DNA from 3 places in the Altererythrobacter ishigakiensis genome. Region 3 is predicted to be linked to each of the others. Evidence: predicted binding sites of a transcription regulator. Region 3 holds the regulator's gene; each other region holds the start of a gene.

Region 1 (3,276 bases), 200 kb from region 3:
CACGGTCAACACGTCAGAGTCCAGTCGTAACGCTGCGACTGGTAGCTGCGACAGATGCATAGCCGCGTCGTCCTGAGCCCCCAAAATAGCCCCATTTGCCCCGTAATGCGCCAACGCCCAAGCCGCGCCCGCTGTTGGCGCGATTGCCAGTTTTGCGGTCAGATCGCGTGCAAGGAATGCCGCCTGCGTATCTGCAATCAATCGTTTCTCGCCACCGAATAGATGCGCCACTGCGGTCACATCGACGATCAGCCCGTCCGGTGGATCCAACGCACTCCACGGTCCCCAGCGCCGCGCCCAGAGTGCCAATTTCTCCAGAAAAGCCAGATCGCCTGCAGGGTCAGCCGGGGCTGTCTGGATTTCCGGACAAAGCGTGCGCGCATCTGCCAGCATGGTACCCACCCGTGCTCCCGCAGCATGTCCCGCCTCATTCACAGCTGCGATGCGCGGCCCATGAGCAGTCTCGCTAAGAAGGACGGTTGGCGCGGCGTCTGCACCCTCACCACGCGTAATTCCGTTAGAGAGCCGCCAGCGATCGACCGCCAGCTGCACGAACCAGATCGACATGATCCGTCGCGGTTGCGACTGTGGAGCCGCTGATTGATGGCTTATGCGGTCGAGCGGCGATGAGACCGCTGCCGTCATCGCTTAAACTCCATTCTCCAGGCGGGTGCGTACGCGCACGAAACAGCTCTGCACGCCAGGTCGGGCGGCCGGGGGTGGTCCGCGCCCAGCGCGGAGACGCAGATGGTACAGATGTCACTTTCCAGCGCATCCGCGCTGAAGACAGATCAGCCTCGGCATCAATCCGCACCAGCCACAAGGGCACGCCATGCTTCTCTGTTGCCAAACTCAACCTTCGTGACGCAGTAAAATTAAGTCCACGCGGATTGCCGGCAATTTCTCCCAGAACGAAAGCGAGATCACGACAACGCAGCCCTTCTTCCAGCGCAAACAACGCATCTTCCGGCGACTTGGCTTCGACATGGATAAGTCGGTGCTGCAAGTCTTTAGGTAGGCCATGGACATAGGGTCGTCCCGTGAGGCGTACGGCAGATTTATCCTGCACCCACAAGATCTGGCGGCGATCCTCTTGCGCAGGCGCGATATCCCTTGCAGCCACCTTCATCGCATCGCGCGCTAAGGAAAGGGCCAGCGCAGCGCCGGAGCCTTCATCACTGTCAGAGAATATCTCACTATGCTGAGGCACCGAAAGGCCAGGCTTCCAACGCGGTAGACAGGTTTGCACGAGCGCCGCTGCACTACCTGCAGATGTATTGGCGACAAGGATATCAGAGACAGAATCAGTAGTTTTGGACATAACGGAACGACTCATTTGTTCCTATTATGTTCCAATATCGGTGGGTTGGCAATGGCTGTCGACTGCGCGCACGAAAAAGGCCGGAGGATCAACCTCCGGCCCATCACCAAACCCAACAAGCCTTATCCGAACAAACCAAAAAACAGAATAACCGTCAAAGCCAGGGGACAAACAAAACGAACCAACACCCGCCAGCTCTGATGCAGAACCCCATCCAGTCCATTTTCGTCATCGATCAGTTTCGCATCAGCTACCCAACCGACGAAAATACACGTCAAAATCGCACCAATCGGCATGAACAACTTCGCCGTCACACCATCGAGCGTGTCGAAGAAATTCGTTTCCGCGAATAGCGGAATAAAGCCAAGCGGATAAAACTCAGCCATCTCATTAAATGAAAGCGACGACAGCACACCCAAAATCGCTGCCCCCAAACCGACAATCAAAGTCGCAACCGGTCGCGACATACTGAATTTCTCGAACACATAAGCCGTCGGGGCTTCAAGCAGCGAAACCGAGCTCGTCAGCGCTGCAAAGAAAACCATCACGAAGAAGGCAAGGCCGATCAACGAGCCAAATGGCATCGCCTGAAATGCAATTGGCAAAGACTGAAACATCAAGCCCGGTCCAGCGCTTGCCGAAAGACCCGCCGCAAACACAATCGGGAAAATGGCGAGGCCCGCCAACATTGCAACACCAGTATCAGCCGCTGCGATAATGCCCGAAGTCTCACCCAGATTGGTGTCACGATTGGCATAGGCGCCGTAAGTCATCATGCCTGCCACGCCAAGCGAGAGAGAAAAGAACGCTTGTCCAACAGCGGCGAGCATTACCTCTCCGGTCAACTTCGAAAAATCGAAGGTAAAGAGATAGGCAACAGCCTCTCCGAAATTGCCTGTGAACGCGCCATAAACAGTGATGCCAACAAACAGCAGGAAGAAGATGGGCATCAGGTAAACTGCGACCCATTCAATCCCACTCGACACACCCCGAGAGACAAAGAACATGGTCACAGCGAGAAAACCGAGATTGAGACCAACCATTAGTCCACCGTCACCAAACAAACCGGGCAACAGACCTTCGATATCAGACGCAGCGCGTCCTTCAAATGCACCGCCAGAAAGCCCGGTTTGGACTAGATCGCCGGCGAAGACCCCTATGTAATAAACGACCCAGCCACCCACGACGCAGTAAAAGCTCAAGATCAGGAACGCTGCAAACACCCCCATCGAACCAAGAATGCCCCATCCCTCCGGCGCATTGGAATCGCGTGCAACACGGCGCACACTTTCAGGTGCGTTGGCTTGGCCATGACGCCCGACCAATACTTCAGAAAGCAGTACCGGCAGGCCAATCAGAAGAACGCAGAAGATGTAAAAGAGAACAAAGGCACCACCCCCATTCTCCCCCGCCTCTGCGGGAAACCGCCACATGTTACCCAACCCGACAGCGGAACCCACCGCTGCCAGAATAAATGCACTGCGTGACGACCAATTCTCGTGGCTCTTACCGGTGACTGCCATGACTGAAGATTTTCCCTTTAGTACGCGTCCTCGACGCGCTTTGTTCTGGAAAGCCTTGTGCAAGAAAATTGCACTTTCGCCAAGTATCTTGGCTTTGCCTTATCCCCACAGCATAGCTAAAGCTGCCGCATGTCTACCACATTTCAGCTCGACACCAGCACAAGCCGCGCCACCCCCACCCCCAAGCCGCGCAAACGGCTCACGATTCCAAAAATTCGGGATCACAAGAAGGATGGTGAGACCAAGGAACCGCTGGTGATGTTGACGGCCTATACGGCACGTCAGGCTCAACTACTTGATGCACATTGTGACATCCTGTTGGTCGGGGATTCACTGGGCCAGGTTATCTATGGCCTCGACTCAACAGTTCCAGTGACGCTGGAAATGATGGCAAACCACGCCGCAGCCGTTGTGCGCGGCTCGTACCACTCA
Region 2 (3,276 bases), 540 kb from region 3:
AGACCCGTGGCGCCGACGAGCACTATCCGCTGGGGCTCAGACATTGGTCAATCCGTTCGGTCTTTCCCCATAGATCGCGGCGCAACGCTCAATCGCAAATCGATCGCTCATTCCCGCGATGAAATCTGCGATCATCCGCGCTCGCTTAGGGTTTTCAGCGGGAAGATTCGCTTGCCATTCTGCCGGCATGAGGCTGGCATCGTTGGCATAGGCCTCGAACAGCTTTGCCACCACGTCGTGCGCTCGTCTGGCGGCCGTCACTTGATCTGAATGGTAGTAAAGCTTGGCGTACATGAATTCTTTGAGGCCGCGTTCTTGTTCGGCGAATTCTGGCGAGAAGCCGCTTAATTGCCGCCCTGCCGCGCGCACCTCTTCGACCGAAGCTATGCCTTCTATTTGCGACTTGGTGTGTGTGATGACATCGTTGACCATTAGCCCGATCTGATCGCGTACAAGCTCGCGCTGCAACCGATCGCGAGGGGCGTTCGGGTAACGCCGTTCGACGGCGCGCCATTGGTCCTTCAACAGATCAAGTTCGAGCAGATCCTCCAGCGCCAGGAAACCCGCCCGCAAGCCGTCATCAATGTCGTGATTGTCGTAGGCAATGTCGTCGGCTACCGCAGCGACCTGAGCCTCCAACGAAGGCCATTGCGTTAGCTCGAGCGGAAAGGCGGCATCCAGCTCTGCCAATGCCCAATTCGGGGCATCAATCGGTCCGTTGTGCTTGGCCAGCCCCTCAAGCAAATCCCATGTCAGATTGAGCCCGTCGTGCCCCGGATACGGGCTTTCAATCCGCATGATCGTGTGCAGTGACTGTGCGTTGTGGTCAAATCCGCCGTGGCTCTCCATGGCTTCGCACAAGGCGTCTTCGCCCGCATGTCCAAACGGCGGGTGCCCCAAATCATGCGCTAAACACAGCGCTTCGGTAAGGTCTTCATCGAGCCCGAGAGATCGCGCGATCACCCGCCCGATCTGAGCAACCTCAAGACTATGCGTCAGTCGCGTTCGGTAGTGGTCCCCCTCTGGCGAGATGAAGACCTGTGTCTTGGAACGCAGCCGCCGGAAACTCATCGAATGTATAATCCGGTCCCGGTCGCGTTGAAACTCGCTGCGCGGTCCGCGCGCGCCGGCGCGCTCTTGCGGAAACTCGCGACCCCGGCTGGTTTCAGGATTGGCTGCGTATGGCGCTCTCATTGGGGCCAAGCGAGTAAGTCAACCGAGCAGCCACGACAACGGGAACAATTGGGCAACACCGTTTAGCTGTGTGGATTATAGCGACGAAGCGTCGCCGACATCACGCATCGGGCTCTGCAGGCATCAGCTGCTCGATCCATTGGCGCAAGTCATCGACGCTTTGGGCGGCATGCTCTTGCTGCGGAATGTGTCCAATGCCTGGATAGGCGACAAATGTGTTGTTGGGCAGATGCTCTGCATACCATTCGCCGGCCGCAAGCGGGATCAACGCGTCCTCTTCCCCCCACATGACCAATGTCGGCACCTCCAATGCCTCAATCTGATCCTCCGAATAGACCACACGCGGCGTAGCGAAACGCTGCATCGTCGCGCGCCGGTTGCCGGGCAAACGAGCCAGCTCCCAATAGCGGTCAATCTCAGCGTCCGTCACAATCTCCTGATTCGAGACTGATTGGGAAAGGCTGCGCTCGAATATCGAACGTGGCATGAAATGCCGCGCCACATCGCGCAGCACCGGCGTTTGCGCGATGCGGAAGCCGAGCGGCGGCGGTCCATCACGCTGGATCGGTGCGCCGCTGGCATCGACCAGAATTAGCCCTGCCAACCGATCCGAATGCTCCAGCGCGTAACCTGCTGAAATCCAGCCCCCCATGGAGTTTCCGCCAAGAATGAACTCCTCAACCCCAAGCGCATCCGCGACAAGGTCTATGTCCTTGGTGAAACTCGCAAGCGTATAGTCTTCATCAGGCGCCGCCCCGGTTAGGCCATGCCCCCGCTGGTCGTACCGGATCACGCGGTAGTCAGCCTTAAGCTCTTCAACCCACGGCTCCCACGTATGCAGATCGGCATTTGAACCGTGCAGCAAGATGATCGGCATGCCATCGCGCGCGCCTTCGTCGCGCAAGTGGGCGGTCAGGCCATTGGGAAGCTCTACAAATTGCGACGGCTCTCCGCCATATTTGGCGCGCATCTCTGCCGTGTCGGTATCAGGCGTGCGGAAAAACAGGAAAGCAATCACCAGCAAGGCGACCAGTACACCCAGAACTCGCAACACCCACTTCATCCGAACCCTCCACAGATATCTCTCTGCTTGGTGTGGCAGCTAAACCCAAGGAAACGCAAGTGCAGATGAACGCCAGTGCTTCTACTTAGCCGTTGGCTGAAAGAGATATGACTACCGCGATTTGAGAACGCGAACCGAGGTCCATCGTCAATTTTGACCTTGTTAACAACCGCATGTCAGAAATGTCCGCTCTCACTCAAGGGAGCGATTGCGATCACGGAAGGTCTTGCTCTTGGCAGGTTTCTTGGACATTTTCCCGGCTATCGGGCGGCTAACTTTCCGTGCGATCTTTCGCCCAAAAATTCTGCCGATTGGCAATGCGATTTCCAGTTTCAAGTACTGGGCGACAGGCGATGATGAGCAGCCTATCGCGGCGGATGGAATTCTCAGATATGCAACGCCTTCTCAGCAGGCGTTTATCGGATATGCGTTACTTCCTTTCGCTTTGATGCCGGTATCCCTTCTTCTGTTACACCTTTCAGGTGGCGGTATCTTCCAACTCAATGAATTCTCAATCGGACTCGTGATGTTTGTCTGGCTTGCCGGGCAATTCTTCTTGGCGGCAATTTTCATTCCGTGGGCCAACAGTACGTTCGCAAAGATCCGCAACCAGAGATATTTTGAGCCAGAGAGCTCCGAGCCAAAGACCTAATCGAGCGCCTTCACAATCTCTTCAACCATCTTCTTGGCGTCACTGAGCAGCATCATCGTCTGGTCCATATAGAACACATCGTTGTCGACCCCCGCATAACCGACGCCGCCCATGCTGCGCTTGATGAAGAAGACCTGCTTGGCCTTGTCCACATCGAATACCGGCATGCCATAGATCGGTGAGCTCTTGTCGGTCTTTGCCGCCGGGTTCACAACGTCATTCGCGCCGATGATGAAGGCAACATCGCATTGCGCAAATTCGCTGTTGATATCTTCCAGTTCGAACACCTTGTCATAAGAGACGCTGGCTTCAGCGAGCAGCACGTTCATGTGCCCCGGCATACGCCCTGCAACCGGGTGGATCGCGA
Region 3 (3,276 bases):
TCGAAGACGATGGTGTGCGCGTTACAGCCACCGCTTCGCTAACCGGCAAGACCGGGGTCGAGATGGAAGCGATGGTAGCGGCCTCAACGGCGCTATTGACGATCTACGACATGGCCAAGGCGCTGGATAAGGGCATGGTTATCGGGGAGGTTCGCCTGCTGGAAAAGCTGGGCGGCAAATCCGGGCATTGGGTGGCTGACTGACCCATGGGCGCAATGCTCACTTTGGAAGAAGCACAGGAGCGAGTGCTGGCATTGGCGCCGAAAATGCCGATCGGAAGCGTTCCGATTGGAACTGCCACGGGACGGTATCTCGCAGAGGACTTGCAGTCACAGCGCACCCAGCCACCAGCGGATCTTTCGGCTATGGATGGCTATGCAATCGGCGGTGAGTATCAAGGCCCATGGAAACTGGTGGGTGAAAGCCGCGCCGGCGCACCTTTTGACCGTAAGCTTGAGCATGGCGAGACAGTGCGCATTTCAACGGGAGCGCATGTTCCGTCCGGCGCAGACCGTATTCTGATTCAGGAGAATGCGCAGGTCGATGACGCATTTGTGACGTGCTTTCAGGACTTCCCAAACGCCATGCGTCACATACGGCAACGCGGGTTCGACTTCTCTGCCGGAGATACTGTCCTTAATGCTGGAACACCCATTGGCCCTGCGCAGCTGGCGCTGGCGATTGGTGCCGGTCATGCCTCGCTGAATGTTCGCCGTGCACCAAAGGTTGCAGTTCTCGACTGCGGCGATGAATTGGTAGCCGATCCAGCACACTGCGCCGAACATCAGATCCCGGCCAGTAATGGCGCGATGATCGCTGCAATGCTGGCAGAATTGGGCTGTGAAGTGGTCAGGCTTGGTCCGGTGCCCGATGACCGCGAAGCGCTCGCCTCCGCCCTCGCGAAAGCTGACGGCGCAGACATTTTGGTAACTACGGGCGGCGCCTCGGTGGGCGACCACGACCTGATGCGTCCAGCGCTTGAGGCATGGGGTGCAAAGCTCGACTTCTGGAAAGTCGCAATGAAGCCCGGCAAGCCGATCATGGTGGCTACGCGCGGCAAGCAGGTGATTTTCGGCCTGCCCGGAAATCCGGTGTCGAGCTTTGTCACGTGCTTCTTGTTTGTGCTTCCGTTGGTGCGTGCAGCTATGGGCGCAAAGCAACCCCTTCCCGCCAGAGCAACCCTCGCCGCAGGGTGCGACCTACCCTCGATTGGTTCACGCCGCGAATTCCTGCGCGCCAATTGGGACGGAGACAGCGTCCAGCTGGCCGATTCGCAGGACTCGTCAGCGCTAGCTGCGCTCGCACAAGCCAATTGCTTAATTGATCGCCCGGCTCGCTCGGATGAGATCGAAGCGGGAACACATGTTCCATGCCTGCTGTTGAAAAATGGCTGAATTGCTTGACTTGCCAGAACTCGTTGCCTAATTGTTCTTCATTCGTTCACCATATCGCGTGAAAGCGGGATAGGCGACCAGAGGAGGTTTTCGCCATGCTGACGGCAAAGCAGCACGAATTGATCCGTTTCATTCAGCAGCGTTTGGAAGAAACCGGCATTTCCCCATCATTCGAAGAGATGAAGGAAGCGCTCGACCTCAAGAGCAAGTCAGGCGTGCACCGCTTGATCTCGGCTTTGGAGGAACGCGGTTTTATCCGGCGTTTGGCCAATCGTGCGCGCGCGCTTGAAGTTATCAAGATGCCGGAAGATGCCACGCCTGCGGGTCGTGTAGCACCGGCCAATGATCCGGTAGCGCGGGTTACGAGCCCTGCCCCAACGGCACCCGAACCGGCTAATGACATTATCGAAGTCCCACTGCACGGTCGCATCGCGGCGGGCGCTCCGATTGAGGCGCTCGAAGGTCAATCGAGTATGCCGGTGCCAGCGGCCCTGCTTGGCCCCGGTGAGCACTACGCTCTTGAAGTGTCGGGCGACTCCATGATCGAGGCAGGTATCTTTGACGGCGATTATGCCTTGGTGAAACGTGCCGACAGTGCACGGGATGGAGAAATCGTTGTTGCCCTCGTGCGCAACGAAGAAGCCACCCTCAAATACTTGCACCGTGACAATGGGATGATCCGTCTGGATCCAGCCAATGGTGCCTATGACCCACAGGTCTACGCACCGCACGAAGTTGTTGTCCAAGGCAAGCTCGCAGGTCTGCTGCGCCGCTACCACTAAACTTTGTTCTTATGCGGTTGTCCTGCGCGCTGAGCTGTCCCCAATCAGACTAGAGCCCCAACCTAGTCAAGCTCGGCGCGCCACCAACCGTGCTGTCCCTGATGATCTGAGACCGTCTGGATTCGCTGATCGGCCAAGACAATTGCCAGACCGCCTGACCTCGCCAGAAATTTTCCATCGGCCTTTAACCATTTCGGACGGCAAGACATCGGCAGCCAGCGATCTGTCAGAATTGCAGCGCCGGCCATAACCATGAGTAGTCCGGCCCCGATCGCGGCGATCCATTGCCATGGATCCTGCAATGCGAACCAACTGGCGATCTCGGCAGCGAATGCGACCACCAGCCAAGGCCCGCGATCGAATCCGGATTCTGAAAGAAATTGTTCCGCAGCATTGGTGACACTGGACACAGACAGCGTCATGCGCCATTGGCGCTGCACTGCAGCATCGCCGGCTTGGGCGTCGGCCCCTGTGGGAACCACTGGCGTGTGTTGCGTCGCCATCCAGGCATTGGAAAGGAAACAAAGGCTTATGGCAAGCGAAAGCGGCGCGCGCGCAGGCAGAGTTGTCACCCGCTTTGCCCCATCACCAACAGGTTTTCTCCACATTGGCGGAGCGCGAACTGCGCTGTTTAACTGGCTCTATGCGCGCCATCACGGCGGCAAGGCGCTGTTGCGGATCGAGGACACAGACAAGAAACGCTCTACACAAGAAGCCATTGATGCCATTCTAGACGGGCTCCACTGGCTTGGCCTCGACTATGATGAAGAACCGGTGTTTCAATCTCAACGCGCCGAGCGCCACGCCGAAATAGCGTTGAAGATGCTCGAGGCAGGCTATGCCTATAAGTGTTTTGCAACACCCGAAGAACTTGAGGCCATGCGGGCCGAGCAACGCGCCAATAAGCAGCCGATGCGCTATGACGGGCGCTGGCGTGATCGCGATGCATCGGAGGCCCCCGAAGGCGCTCCTTATACTATCCGCATCAAGACCAAGACTGAAGGTGAAACCTCCATCGAAGACGCGGTCCAAGGTCACGTCACCGTCCGCAATGAAGAGATTGACGATTATATTATCCTGCGTGCTGACGGATCGCCGAC

The links. The regulator LexA, encoded in region 3, represses DNA repair genes until DNA is damaged. The targets are predictions, from matches to a motif close to GTTCCNCNCTTGTTCT.
Region 1: a site for LexA is predicted at 1,339-1,354, ahead of A6F69_RS12965 (ImuA family protein). Genes of this name have one in related genera too.
Region 2: a site for LexA is predicted at 1,236-1,251, ahead of A6F69_RS10545 (deoxyguanosinetriphosphate triphosphohydrolase). Genes of this name have one in related genera too.

The regions. Positions count from the first base shown of each region.
Region 1 is NZ_CP015963.1:1,862,067-1,865,342, forward strand. Features, by position in the region: gene A6F69_RS08850 (DUF6504 family protein) at 1-567, opposite strand, end outside; gene A6F69_RS12965 (ImuA family protein) at 518-1,336, opposite strand; gene A6F69_RS08855 (sodium-dependent transporter) at 1,444-2,844, opposite strand; gene panB (3-methyl-2-oxobutanoate hydroxymethyltransferase) at 2,974-3,276, shown strand, end outside.
Region 2 is NZ_CP015963.1:2,201,513-2,204,788, forward strand. Features, by position in the region: gene A6F69_RS10540 (NAD(P)H-binding protein) at 1-44, opposite strand, end outside; gene A6F69_RS10545 (deoxyguanosinetriphosphate triphosphohydrolase) at 37-1,194, opposite strand; gene A6F69_RS10550 (alpha/beta fold hydrolase) at 1,295-2,257, opposite strand; gene A6F69_RS10555 (hypothetical protein) at 2,502-2,909, shown strand; gene A6F69_RS10560 (NAD(P)(+) transhydrogenase (Re/Si-specific) subunit beta) at 2,906-3,276, opposite strand, start outside.
Region 3 is NZ_CP015963.1:1,662,418-1,665,693, reverse strand. Features, by position in the region: gene moaC (cyclic pyranopterin monophosphate synthase MoaC) at 1-203, shown strand, start outside; gene A6F69_RS07870 (molybdopterin molybdotransferase MoeA) at 207-1,394, shown strand; gene lexA (transcriptional repressor LexA) at 1,490-2,176, shown strand; gene A6F69_RS07860 (hypothetical protein) at 2,239-2,679, opposite strand; gene gltX (glutamate--tRNA ligase) at 2,708-3,276, shown strand, end outside.